Regions from separate parts of the Micromonospora cathayae genome, predicted to be linked through region 1. Evidence: riboswitches for the same ligand, from Rfam matches in the RefSeq annotation. Region 1 holds a riboswitch; the other holds the start of a gene.

Evidence for each region. A riboswitch is a leader RNA that binds a small molecule or an ion and turns the genes downstream of it on or off. The one in region 1 is predicted to bind thiamine pyrophosphate.
Region 2: linked by a shared signal. The riboswitch ahead of thiE (thiamine phosphate synthase) and the one ahead of PVK37_RS30845 (ECF transporter S component) in region 1 are both predicted to bind thiamine pyrophosphate.

What each region holds. Positions count from the first base shown of each region.
Region 1 covers NZ_CP118615.1:7,022,249-7,029,120, reverse strand. Annotated here, with positions in the region: gene PVK37_RS30870 (isoprenyl transferase) at 1-617, shown strand, start outside; gene PVK37_RS30865 (hypothetical protein) at 802-999, shown strand; gene PVK37_RS30860 (hypothetical protein) at 1,578-1,853, shown strand; gene PVK37_RS30855 (energy-coupling factor transporter transmembrane component T family protein) at 2,140-2,940, opposite strand; gene PVK37_RS30850 (ABC transporter ATP-binding protein) at 2,937-4,535, opposite strand; gene PVK37_RS30845 (ECF transporter S component) at 4,548-5,141, opposite strand; TPP riboswitch at 5,218-5,325, opposite strand; gene PVK37_RS30840 (permease) at 5,688-6,656, shown strand; gene PVK37_RS30835 (TIGR03943 family putative permease subunit) at 6,653-6,872, shown strand, end outside.
Region 2 covers NZ_CP118615.1:514,947-521,818, forward strand. Annotated here, with positions in the region: gene thiD (bifunctional hydroxymethylpyrimidine kinase/phosphomethylpyrimidine kinase) at 1-479, opposite strand, end outside; gene PVK37_RS02325 (thiamine phosphate synthase) at 476-1,084, opposite strand; gene PVK37_RS02330 (thiazole synthase) at 1,264-2,031, opposite strand; gene thiS (sulfur carrier protein ThiS) at 2,037-2,237, opposite strand; gene thiO (glycine oxidase ThiO) at 2,228-3,538, opposite strand; gene thiE (thiamine phosphate synthase) at 3,532-4,158, opposite strand; TPP riboswitch at 4,153-4,262, opposite strand; gene PVK37_RS02350 (ThuA domain-containing protein) at 4,621-6,872, shown strand, end outside.

The DNA.
Region 1 (6,872 bases):
TCGAGGGCGCGATCGAGCTGGGCATCCCCTACCTGTCGGCGTACGCCTTCTCCACCGAGAACTGGCGGCGCTCGCCGGACGAGGTCCGGTTCCTGATGGGCTTCAACCGGGACGTGATCCGGCGACGCCGGGACCAACTGGTCGAGCTGGGCGTACGGGTGGTCTGGTCGGGGCGGGCCGGTCGGCTCTGGAAGAGCGTGATCGGCGAGCTGCAGACCGCCGAGGAGATGTCGAAGGACAACACCACGCTGACCCTCCAGTTCTGTGTGAACTACGGCGGCCAGGCCGAGATCGCCGATGCCGCCGCCGCGATCGCCCGGGACGTCGCCGCCGGCAAGCTCGACCCGGCGAAGGTCACCGAGAAGACCGTGGCGAAGTACCTCTACCACCCGGAGATCCCCGAGGTGGACCTGTTCCTGCGGCCGTCCGGCGAGGAACGGATCTCCAACTTCCTGCTCTGGCAGACCGCGTACGCCGAGCTGGTCTTCCTGGACACGCTCTGGCCGGACTTCGACCGCCGTCACCTGTGGTACGCCTGCGAGCTGTACGCGCAGCGCGACCGGCGGTTCGGCGGCGCGCTGCCCAACCCGGTCGCCCCACCCGCCCCGGCGGTGTGACCCGCCCCGCGCTGGCGGGCCATGTGAGCCGCGCCGCGCTCGCGGCCATGTGACCCCCGCCGCGCTCGCGGCCATGTGAGCCGGGCCGCGCTGGCGGCGGTGTGACCCGCCCCGCCCCTGGCTTACCTTCGGGCGCACCTGGGTACCTGTGTGGTCAGCAGCTATCCACGGAGGTGAACCGGCAATGATCCAGAAGCGAATTGGGCAGTGGGCGGTCATGGCGGTCGCGGTGCCGCTGGCGGCTGCCGGCGCACGACGACTCAGCCACACCCTGGAGGCCCGGCGCGGCCCGTCCGGCGTCAGCCGGATGCTGAGCAAGGGGGCGGACATCATCCGTCCCCGGCGGGCGAAGCGGCGGCTGTCCTGGTTGCCCGGGCGGTGACGCCCCGGACACCCGACGTACGGCGGGGTTGTGGCGGCCGGTTCCCGACCGGTCTCCGCAGCCCCGCTCGCCGTACCAGCACCGTCCGCCGGGCGACGGCGGCCGGGGCCGCACCGGCTTGCTGGGTGACTCAGGTACACGACACGCCGAGCGGATTACACCTCAGGCAGCCACCAAGGGTCGTGTTGTCACGGGATCCTCGATACGGGAGCGGCAGGATAGCCGCCCGGCTTCGGACAGGCTGTGGTTCCGGAGCCGCAGACGCGCACCTCACGCCGGGTGCCTGACGAGCGCGATTCATGATCCACAAGACGGTGCCTGGCAGGCCGCCGGCGGTCGCCGGTAATTCGGATGCCGGCCGGCGGTGGGCGGGGTAGCGTCCTGGTCATGCGTTACTGACGCCCCAGAACCGAGTCGGGTCCACCGCTGTCGCCGTGGGCCCGGGTGTCTCCGGGCGTCCGCATACCTACCCGTCGCCGTCGTGGCGCAGGTCGTGGTCGGGCCAACTCCCGGGGCACCCCGTCCCCCGTTCGCCCGACCGTCTCCGGACGGTCTCCCGTCTGTTCCAGGAGGCCGGTATGCCTGCCAAGCGCAATCCGAAGAAGAAGCCCCGTACCCCGTCGCCGAAGCCTTCGCTGGCCGAGCTGACGCCGCCCGATCCGGCTGCGCTCGAGGTGGCCCCGGCGGCATCATCGCCGGCCGGGCTCACTCCGCCGGCCGTGGAGGTGCCGGCGGCCGGGCTCACCCCGCCGCCGGCCCCGAAGACCGGCCCGCCCGCCCGCGGCGCGGCCTTCGCCAACGGCAAGGGCCGGGTCGGCGGAGCCGGCCGTCGGTACGCGTTCCGGCGGAGCTGACCGTTCCCGGTGGGGCCGGGCCACCCGTGCCCGGCCCCACCCGACGGACCGATGACCGCGCCACCCGGCGCGGCCGGTGACCGCCCCACCCGGCGCGGCCGGTGACCGCCCCACCCGGCGCGGCCGGTGACCGCCCCACCCGGCGCGGCCGGTGACCGCCCCACCCGGCGCGGCCGGTGATCGCGCCATCCGACGGACCGGTGACCGCGCCACCCGGCGCGGCCGGCGACCGCCCCACCCGACGGACCGGTCGTCGCGCCGCCGCCGGGCCGGTGGCCGGCGCAGCTCAGCCGACCAGCGGGCGGAAGGTGCCGAGCGCGACGCTGACCGCCAGCGCCCCACCGGCCAGCAGCGCCGCCCCGGCGATCAGCAGCCCGTCCGCCGGGGTGAACCGCTGCCGGCGGGCCACCGTACGGGGAGTTCCGGCGTCGAAGCCCCGGGCGTCCATCGCCACCGCCAGCCGGGTGCCCCGCCGGATCGCCCCGACCAGCAGCCCGAACCCGGTGGACGCGAAGAGCCGCAGCCGGGCCAGCGGATTCCGGCCCGCGTCCACCCCCCGCGCCCGGCGGGCCATGCTGATCATCTGCCATTCCTGGCCGAGCATCGGCACCAGCCGGAACGCGGCCAGCGCGCCGATCGCGAACCGGGGCGGGGCCTTCGCGTTCTGGATCAGCGCGTCGGCCAGGTCGGTCGGGTCGGTGGTGGCGAACACGATCACCCCGGGCAGCGCCACCGCGAACAACCGCAGCACCAACCCGAGGGCGGTGAGCAGCACCCCGGAGGTCACCACCACCGGTCCGGCCTCGACCAGGGTCCGGCCGTCCCGCTCGGCGGCGAACAGCACCAGGCTGACCAGGATGCCCACCGCGCCGAGCAGCAGCGGCCAGGCCCGGCGGGCGAGCACCCGGTACCGGATTCCGAACAGCGGCAGCACCGCCAGCTCGACGGCCAGGGCGAGCGCCGGGGCGACCGGGTCGAGGGTGGCGACCAGCGTGAACGAGAAGACCAGCGCGGCGGCCACCTTCGCCACCGGGTTGCGGCGGGCCAGCGGCGCGGTCGGATCGGCGACCGGCTCGACACTGATCACGGCCGCGCCCCGCGACCCGGTCCCGCCGCCGCATCGGCCGGGTGCGGGGCGGCCGGGGACGTGGCGGCGTCGGCCGGGCGCGTGGCGGTGTCGGCCGAAGACGGGGCGGCGTCGGCCGGTCCCGCTGCCGCGTGGGGACGGACGGTGACCGGTCCGGGCGCGTCGCCCGCCGGGGGACGACCGGACGGGGCCAGGACGACCCGCCGGTCGGCGAGCGCGGCGACGAAGTCCGGGTCGTGGGTGACCGTCACGATGCCGTGCCCGGCGGCACGCAGCTCGGCGAACAGGTCGACCAGCTCCGACCAGGTCCGCCGGTCCTGCCCGAAGGTGGGCTCGTCGCAGACCAGCAGGCGGGGCGCGGTGGCCAGGGCGGTCGCCACACTCAGCCGCCGGGCCTCCCCGCCGGAGAGGGTGTACGGGTTGGCGCGCGCCAACCGGTCCAGCTTCAGTCGGGTCAGCAGCCCGTCCACGGTGGACCGTACCGCCGCCTCCGGCTGGCCCGTCCGGCGTGGACCGAGCGCCAGCTCGTCGAAGACCGTACCGGTGACGAACTGGTGTTCCGGATCCTGGAAGACCGAGCCGATCCGGCGGGCCAGCGCGGGCGCCCGCCACCGGTGCGGGGGAGTGCGGTGGTCGGCCCCGGCAAGTGCCCGGTCGGCGGTGAGCCGTCCTGCGCCCGGCCGCAGCAGACCACCGAGGAGCAGCGCGAGGGTGGACTTGCCCGCCCCGTTCGGGCCGAGGACGGCGAGCACCTCACCGGCGCGTACCGGCAGGTCGGTGGGGGCGAGGCGGGGCGGCAGGCCGAGCCGGTCGGCGGTGAGCAGCAGCTCCCCGGCCGGCCCGGTGGCCCGGCGGGGCGGCACCGGATGGCCCGGCACCCAGACCCCCTCGGCGGCGAGCGCGGCACCGTGCTCGGCGAAGACCTGCGCGGGCGGCCCGTCGGCGCGGACGCCGCCCCCGGCGGCGAGCACCACCACCCGGTCGACCAGCGGCAGCGCCTCGGCCACCCGGTGCTCGACCAGGATCAGCGTGGTGTCGGTCGCCACCGCCTCGGCGACCGCCCGCCGGACCAGGTCCGCCCCGGCCGGGTCGAGGTTGGCCGTCGGTTCGTCGAGCAGCAGCAACCCGGGACGCAGGGCGAGCGCACCGGCCAGCGCGAGCCGCTGCTGCTCCCCTCCGGAGAGGGCGGCGGTCGGGCGGTCCCGGCCGTACGGGAAGCCGACCCGGGCCAGCGCCTCGTCCACCCGGGGCCAGATCCGGTCGGCCGGCACTCCCCGGTTCTCCAGCCCGAACGCCACGTCGTCGCCGCAGCGGGCCATCACGAGCTGGCTCTCCGGGTCCTGGAAGACCATGCCGACCCGGTCCCGGGCGGTACGCGGGTCACGCCCGTCGATCTCGATGCGGCCCTCGCGCTCGCCGGAGTCCTCCGGTAGCAGCCCGGCCAGCGCGGCGAGCAGGGTGCTCTTGCCCGCCCCCGATGCGCCGAGCAGGAGCACCCGTTCCCCACGTTCGATCCGCAGGTCCACCCCGCGTACCGCCCAGGCCCGGCGGCCGGCGTGCCGCCACCCGAACCCCCGTACCGTGACCTCGCCCACGCCGCCCCCGGGTCAGATCGGGGTGCGGTGGTGGGGGGCCGCCGGGAAACGGTCGAGGGCACCGGTCCGGGCCAGGGCCCCGGTGAGGGCGTACCCGCCCGCGCCGGCGATGACGGTGGCGCTGACGACGGTGAACAGCGCGTACGGCAGGCGGTAGCCGGTCAGGTCGTAGGCGGCGTTCCAGACGAAGAAGTCGAACAGCGCCGCGCTCAGGCCGGTCAGCGCCCCGGCCAGCAGGGCGGTCGGCAGCCGGAACGACCGGTACCGGAAGGCGGCGAAGGCCAACTCCGCGCCGAGCCCCTGGACGATGCCCTGCGGGATCACCGTGCCGGCCCACTGGCTGCCCAGCAGCGCGGAGAGCACCGCCGCCACCGTCTCGCAGTACAGGGCCGCGCCGGGCTTGCGGATCACCAGGCCACCGACCACGGCCGGCATCAGCCAGACACCGTAGATCAGGGTCTGCGCCGGTGGGAAGAACGCGAACGCGCCCTCGGTGGCGCTCCAGACCAGGCCCCAGGCCCAGAAGATGACGCCGAAGGCGACCGCGATCACCGAGGCGACCACGATGTCGATCGTGCGCCAGCGGGGGTTGTCGAGTTGGCTCATGTGTACGGTGCTCCCAGTCCAGGTACGAACCAGGCAAGACGCACGCCGCGTCCGGTGGGCACCGGACGGCGGCGCGGCTGGAGGTCGACCGAGCTCCCTGCGCTGGCATTACCCAGATCAGGTTCGAGGGTCTGCGGGCACGGTGCCCGCACTCTCAGCGCTGTGCGCTCCCCTGTCGGAGGTGAAGTTGTCTCGGCAGACGCTAGCACCGACCGGGGCCGGAACCCAGGGGTTACCGGCGTCGTCGCCCGTCACGAGGGTCACGTCCGGGTTATCCTGGGCCGTTCTTCCGCGTACCCACGGCGACGTTCTCGTCGCACCCCGTCGAGTGAAGGGGCGGCCGTGACGTCAGCCGACCGGACGACCCGGCACCCTGATCCGGCGGGTGCGGTGGACGTGACCGCGCCGGACGTACCGGAGCGGGGGTCGGCAGCCGGCGGGCCGCCAGCGGCAGCGGCGGCTGACGGACGGCAGCGGGCAGTGACGGCCGACGGGCCGCAGCGGGGGTCGGCGGCCGGCGGGCCGGGCCGGTCGGGCGGCGGCCGGATCGGCGCGGCGCTCGGCGGCCGGGTCGGGTCGGTGGAGGTGCTGGCGGCGCTTCTGGTGCTGCTGGTGCTCTTCCGGGAACCGGTGGCCGCCGCGCTCTCCGCGCCCCGACTGGCGACCTGGACCACGGTCTTCGTCTCGGTGCTGGTCCAGGCGGTGCCGTTCCTGGTCTTCGGGGTGCTGCTGTCGGCGGTGATCGCGGTCTTCGTGCCCCGCTCGTTCTGGGCCCGCGCGCTGCCCCGGCATCCCGCCCTGGCCGTGCCGGTGGCCAGCGCCGCCGGGGTGGTGCTGCCCGGCTGCGAGTGCGGTGCGGTGCCGATCGCCGGCTCGCTGATCCGCCGGGGGGTCACGCCGGCGGCGGCGCTGGCCTTCCTGCTCGCCGCCCCGGCGATCAACCCGATCGTGCTCACCGCCACCGCGGTCGCCTTCCCGAACGACCCGGAGATGGTCCTCGCCCGGGGCGTCGCCAGCCTGGTCGTCGCCATGATCATGGGCTGGCTCTGGCTGCGGTTGGGCCGGGCCGACTGGATCCGCCTGCCGCGCCGGCCCGACCTGGACGGGCTGGGCCGGGGCGCGGCGTTCTGGTCGGCGGTACGGCACGACGTGGTGCACGCCGGCGGGTTCCTGGTGCTCGGCGCGATGGCCGCCGCCAGCATCAACGTCCTGGTGCCGGAACGCTGGCTGCAGACGCTGGCCGACAACGCCGTACTGTCGGTGCTGGCGTTGGCGGTGCTGGCGGTGCTGCTGTCCATCTGTTCCGAGGCGGACGCCTTCGTCGCCGCCTCGCTGTCGCAGTTCTCGCTCACCTCCCGGCTGGTGTTCCTGGTGGTCGGGCCGATGGTCGACCTGAAACTCGTCTCGATGCAGGCCGGTGTCTTCGGCCGGCGGTTCGCGTTCCGGTTCGCCCCGGCGACCTTCGCGGTCGCCGTGACGGTGGCCGTCGGCGTGGGGGTGGTGGTGTTGCGGTGAACCGGCAGGCCCAGGCGGTCGTGCTGCTGCTGCTCGGCGGTGCGGTGCTCCGCGCCAGCCTCACCGACCTGCACCTGCGCTACGTCAAGGCCGGGCTGCAACCCTTCCTGGTCGCCTCCGGACTGCTGCTGCTCGCCGCCGCCGCGATGACGCTCTGGTACGAACTACGCCCCGACGCGGAAGGGGACGACCACGACGACCACGACGGGCACGGGC
Region 2 (6,872 bases), 690 kb from region 1:
AGCGTCTCGGCGGCGGCGACCATCTCCTCGACCGTGGTGACCCGGGCTCCGGTGAGGGCCTCGGCCTCCGCCCGGTTCGGCGTCGCCACCAGCGCGTACGGCAGCAGCCGTTCGACCGCCTCGGCGACGCCGAGCCGGTGTCCACTGGTGGCGACCAGCACCGGGTCGACGACCAGGTTGGGCAGTCGACCGGCCCGTGCCGCCTCCGCCACCGCGTCGGCGACCGCCGGGGTGCCGAGCATGCCGGTCTTCACCGCCCGGACCCGGAAGTCGGCGAGCACGCTGTCGAGTTGGTCGGTGACGGTCCGGGGTGGCAGCGGCAGGACGGCGTCGACACCCCGGGTGTTCTGCGCGGTGACGGCGGTGAGGACACTGGTGCCGTACGCGCCGAGGGCGGCGAAGACCTTCAGGTCGGCCTGGATGCCGGCTCCGCCTCCGGAGTCGGAGCCGGCGATGGTGAGCACGGTCGTCGGGGTCACGGGTTCTCCCTCTGGTTCCGGTCGGCCTGGGCGAAGGCGCTGGTGAGGGTGGTGGCCGCGGTGGCCGGGTCGGCGGCCCGCATGATCGCGCCGAGCACCGCCACCCCGACGGCTCCCGCCCCGACGCAGGCGTGCACCTGGTCCGGGGTCGTCACGCCGCCGAGGGCGAGCACCGGCACCGGGCTGTACCGGATCAGGTCGGCGAGTCCGGCCGGGCGCAGCGGCGGGCCGTGGCCGGGCTTGCTGCCCGTCGGGTAGACCGGCGAGAGGGTGACGTAGTCCTCGGTGGTGAGTCGGGACAGTTCGGCCCGGTCGTGGCAGGAGCGTCCGACCAGCGCGACGTCCGGTGGCGGGTACGGGCCGGCGGCGGGCAGGTGCACGGCGTCGCCGCCGAGCGGGTCGGGGCCGGCGACGACCAGGTTGCCGCCCGCCCCGGCGAGGACGGCCCGCAGGTCAGCGGCGAGGGCGGCGCGCTCGGCGCGGGGCAGGTCCTTCTCCCGCAGCACCACCCAGCGCACTCCCCCGGCCACCGCGTCGGTGACCACCTCCGGCAGCGGCCGGCGGGCCGCCCACCGGTCGGTGAGGACGACGACCCCGGACGGCACCGCCGGTCGGCTCCTGCCGCGGATCGACCCGCCGCCGGTCGGGTCCGGCCGGCCCTTTCCCTCGCGGCGCGGTTCCGGCCAGTCCGACCGGCCGCCGGCAAAGTCCGGCCGGCCCGGTCGACCGCCGGCAGGGTCAGGCCCGCCGGGTCCGCCGCCGGCGCGGTCCGGCCGGTACGGGGTCACAGGACGGGCCGACCGTCGTCGGGTGTGGAGGCCAGCGCGTGGAAGCGGCGCTCGATCCGGCCGGCGCGGTAGGCGAGCCGACCGGCCCGGACGGCGTGGCGCATGGCGGTGGCCATCGTCTCCGGGTCGGCGGCCCGGGTGACCGCGCTGGCCAGCAGCACCGCGTCGCAGCCCAGTTCCATCGCCAGCGCGGCGTCGGAGGCGGTGCCGATGCCGGCGTCCAGGATCACCGGCACGTCGACGCTCTGCCGGATCAGCCGGATGTGGTGCGGGTTGCCGATGCCCAGCCCGGAGCCGATCGGCGCGCCGGCCGGCATCACCGCCGCGCAGCCCACGTCGGCCAGCCGGCGGGCCAGCACCGGGTCGTCCGAGGTGTACGGCAGGACGGTGAATCCGTCCTCGACGAGCTGTTCGGCGGCCCGGAGCAGTTCCACCCCGTCGGGCAGCAGCGTGCGCTCGTCGCCGATCACCTCGAGTTTGATCCGGTCGGTCCCGAACGCGTCCCGGGCCAGGTGGGCGACCTTCACCGCCTCACCGGCGGTGTAGCAGCCGGCGGTGTTGGGCAGCAGCTGCACCCCGCACCGGTCCAGCAGGTCCAGCAGCCCCCCGGCGGTGCCGGCGGTGTCCACCCGGCGCAGGGCCAGGGTGACCAGTTCGGTGCCGGAGGCCCGGATGGCCCGTTCCAGCACGTGCAGGTTGGCCGCGCCCCCGGTGCCGAGGATCAGCCGGGAGGTGAGGGTGGTGCCGCCGAGGACGAGGGTCACCGCCGTCACCCGCCCTGGGCCGCGGTGAGCACCTCGACCCGGTCGCCGGCGCGCAGCTCGGTGGCCGACCAGCCGGTACGCGGCACCACCTCGCCGTTCACCGCGACCGCCACGCCGCGCCGCTCGCCGGTCACCAGGTGGACCAGGTCCGCCACCGTCGCGCCGCCGGGCAGACTCCGGCCGACGCCGTTCACCGTCAGTTCCACCTGTCCTCCTCCTGTCGGGTGCCGGAATCGGTCACCGGCCGGTGGTCGGGACGGTCCGTGCCGGTGCCGGTGCCGGCGGTCCCCGCGCTGGACCCCGGCCCGGCCGTTCCGGGTCCCGCACCGGCCGTACCGGATCCCGGTCCGGTTGTTCCGGAGCCCGCACCGGCTGTTCCGGTGAAGCGGGCCGGGGTGAAGGGGGCCAGCAGCGGGTCCGGTACGCCGGTGCTGACCAGGTCGGCCATCAGGTCGGCGGTGACCGGGGTGAGCACGATGCCGTGCCGGTGGTGGCCGGCGGCGACGAGCACCCCCGGGCGGCCGGGCAGCGGACCGAGCACCGGGGCGTTGTCCGGGGTGCCGGGGCGGAACCCGACGGCCGTCTCGACCAGGTCGTATTCGGACAGCTCGGGGACCAGGTCGACGGCGGCCCGGAGCAGCCGCAGCACCGCTCCGGCGGTGACCGTGTCGTCGGTCCGTTCCTCGACGGTGGCCCCGACGACCACCTCGCCGTCGGTACGCGGGACCAGGTAGACCGGCTCGCCGTCGGCGTACCCCCGGATGACGTGCCGGAAGCCCGGCGGGCCGGCGTCGGGCGCGCGGAGCCGGAGGATCTGGCCCTTGACCGGCCGGACCGGCAGGCCGGTGAGGGCGGCGGTGCCGCAGCCGGCGGCGACCACGGTGACCGGCGCGGACAGGTCGGCGAGCTGCCGGACCGGGCCGGTGACCAGCGTCGCCCCGGCCCGCTCGGCGGCGGTACGCAACGCGACCAGCAGCCGGCGCGGGTCCACCTGGTGGTCGCCGGGGGCGAACGCGCCGCCACGGACCCGGGGGGCCAGCGCGGGCTCGCGGTCGCGCAGCCCGCTCGGGCGCAGCGGCGTGATCGGCAGGCCCAACCCCTGCTGGTACGCCCAGAGCCGGCGGGCCCCGGCCAGGTCGTCACCGGTGAGCCCGACGACCAGCGTGCCCTCGGTCCGGTGGCCGGGGTCGACGCCGCTGGCGGCGGCCAGTTCGGCGGCGAACGCCGGCCAGCGGGCGGCGGACTCGACGAGCAGCCCGGTCAGTTCGGTCTCCCCGAAGTACGCCTCGGCGACCGGGGCGAGCATTCCGGCGGCCACCGTGGACGCCCCCGAGCCGGGGGCCGGGTCGTGCACGGTCACCGCGAGTCCGCGTGCGGCGCACCGCCAGGCGACCGCCCAGCCGATCACCCCGCCCCCGACCACCGCCACCTGCGGAGTGGGATGTGGTCTGCGCCGCAGGGGGCGGGCGGGGCCACCGGCGGGCACCGGAGCGCCCCCGGTCAGCACCCGAGGGCCCGGAGCAGTTCGGCGGTGGCGCGGGCGGGGTCGGTGGCGGTGGAGAGCGCCCCGACGACCGCCACCCCGTACGCCCCGGCGGCGCGCAGGGCCGGCACGGTCGCCGCGGTGACGCCGCCGATGGCGACCACCGGCACAGGTACAGCCCCGGCCACCGCGCGGACGCCGGCCGGGCCGATGGGTGGCGGCAGGCCGTCCTTGGTGGTGGTGGCGTGGCAGGGGCCGACGCCGAGGTAGCTGGCGCCGGCGGCGACGGCCCGGGTGGCGGTCACCGGTTCGCGGGCGGTCGCGCCGAGCACCGCGTCCGGGCCGAGTACCCGGCGGGCGGCGGCCACCGGCAGGTCGTCGGCTCCGACGTGGCCGCCGGCCGCGCCGACCGCGAGGGCCACGTGCAGCCGGTCGTTGACCAGGCAGGTCGCGCCGGCCGGCGTGCACAGTTCGCGGACCCGGCGGGCCAGGTCGTACGTCTCGCGGTCGGTGGCGTCGTCGCTGACCCGGACCTGCACCACCAGTTCGGGTCCGGCGACGCCGAGGGCGGCGCGGACCACGGTGAGCGGGTCGTACCCGGGCCGGGTGTCGGTGATCAGATGCAGTCGTCCCAGGGACGGCACGGCAACTCTCCTCCCTGCGCCGGCATTACCCGGATCAGGTTCGACGGTCGGGGGCGGTCAGCCCCCCTCTCAGCCCGGTCCACCGGGCTCCCGTGGGTTACTTGGCTGCCACCATAGGACGGGCCCGGTGGATCCGCCAAGGGGTGAGGTGGGGATTCGCGCCAACCGTGAAGGTCGTCACGGGGGCCGGGGAGCGGCGCGGACCGCGTGAGGTGTCGGCGGGCAGCCATGGATTACATCCGCATTTGCGGGATCTTATTGGAAATTGTCGATCACTCGTTACAGAACCGTTACACAGCCATGCCTTGCCCGACACACTTCGGACGGCGCTAATTTGTTCAGCGAATGAGCAAAATCCGGTACGCAGGCCCTGGCACGGCCCGCGCACCGGTCCCAGGGACGGTCTTCGGCGCGCCGACCCGCTCGCGTACACCCCTGTCCATCAGGACAAAGGAGACCGCAGTGTCCCGACCCCCTCGGGGCCGCACATCACGTGCCCCGCTGACAGCTGCCCTGCTTTCCCTCACCCTCACCGCCACCACCCTGCTCAGCGCACCCGCCGCGCAGGCCGCCCCGGACGGGCCGGTCAACCGGCCCGGTGCCGACACGGCCGGCGCGGTGAACGCGCAGGCCGTGACCGACCCGTTCTCGGTGCTGGTCTTCTCGAAGACCGCCGGCTTCCGGCACGGCTCCATCCCGGCCGGTATCACCGCCATCCAGCAACTCGGCGCGGCCAACAACTTCACCGTCGACACCACCGAGGACGGGGCCGCGTTCACCGACGCCAACCTCGCCAAGTACCAGGCGGTGATCTGGCTCTCCACCACCGGTGACGTCCTCAACGCCGACCAGCAGGCGGCGTTCGAGCGGTACATCCAGGGTGGCGGCGGCTACGCCGGTATCCACGCCGCCTCCGACACCGAGTACGACTGGGCCTGGTACGGCAAGCTGGTCGGCGCGTACTTCAACAGCCACCCGGCCAACCAGACCGCCACCGTCAAGGTCGAGGACCCGGCGCACCCCTCCACGGCGGACCTGCCGGAGCGGTGGAGCCGCTACGACGAGTGGTACAACTACCGCACCAACCCCCGGGGCAGCGTGCACGTCCTGGCCAGCCTGGACGAGAAGTCGTACGCCCCGGGCTCCGGCGCGATGGGTGCCGACCACCCGATCGCCTGGTGTCAGGAGTACGAGGGCGGCCGCTCCTGGTACACCGGCGGCGGCCACACCAACGAGTCGTTCGCCGAGCCCGACTTCCTCGCCCACCTGCTCGGCGGCATCCAGACCGCGGCCGGGGTGCTGGACTCCGACTGCGGCGCCTCGAAGACCGCCAGCTTCGAGAAGATCACGCTGGACAGCAACACCAGCAACCCGATGGAGCTGGACATCGCTCCGGACGGCCGGGTCTTCTACATCGAGCGCGACGGCCGGGTGCAGATCATCAAGCCGGACACCGGCAACACGGTGACCGCGATCGACCTGGACGTGTTCACCGGCAACGAGGACGGCCTGATCGGCATCCGGCTCGACCCGGACTTCGCCACCAACAACTGGGTCTACCTCTACTACGCCCCGAACGACGGGGTGGCCCGCAACGTGATCTCCCGGTTCACCGTCACCGGGGACACCATCGCGCTGTCCAGCGAGAAGCGGGTACTCCAGGTCGACACCCAGCGCAACACCTGCTGCCACGCGGGCGGCAGCATGGTCTTCGACTCGGCCGGCAACCTGTACCTCGCCACCGGTGACAACACCAACCCGTTCGAGTCGAGCGCCTACACCCCGATCGACGAGCGCGCCGGCCGCCAGGACTACGACGCCCAGCGCACCTCGGGCAACACCAACGACCTGCGCGGCAAGGTCATCCGGATCCACCCGGAGGACGACGGGACGTACACCATCCCGCAGGGCAACCTGTTCGCGCCGGGCACCGCGAAGACCCGCCCGGAGATCTACGCGATGGGCTTCCGGAACCCGTTCCGGATCGGCATCGACCCGGGCACCGACACCCTGTACGTCGCCGACTACGGGCCGGACGCCGGCTCCGCCAACGCGAACCGGGGCCCGGAGGGCCTGGTCGAGTGGAACATCGTCGGCACCCCCGGCAACTACGGCTGGCCGTACTGCACCGGGGCCAACTCGGCGTACAACGACTACCAGTTCCCGTCCGGCCCGAGCGGGGCGAAGTTCGACTGCGCCGCCCCGGTCAACGACTCGCCGAACAACACCGGTCTGACCAACCTGCCGCCGGCCATCGCGGCCACCGTCTGGTACGGCTACGCCGCCAACCCGCTCTTCCCGGAGATCGGTGGCGGCGGCGCGCCGATGGGCGGCCCGGTCTACCGGTACGACGCCGACCTGAACTCCACCCGCAAGTGGCCCGCCTACTACGACGGCAAGGCCATGTTCGGCGAGTGGAACCAGTCGAAGATGTACACCATGCAGCTCACCGGGGACGGCAAGTCGCTGGTCGACATCAACCAGCTGCTCGCCGGGATGAACTTCATCCGCCCGATGGACTTCGAGTTCGGCCCCGACGGCGCGCTCTACATGATCGAGTGGGGCAGCGGCTTCGGCGGCAACAACGACAACTCCGGGGTCTACCGGATCGACTACATCGCCGGTGACCGCGCCCCGATCGCGGCGGCCAGCGCCGACCCGACCTCCGGCGCGAGCCCGCTGACCGTCACGTTCTCCAGCGCCGGTTCCCGGGA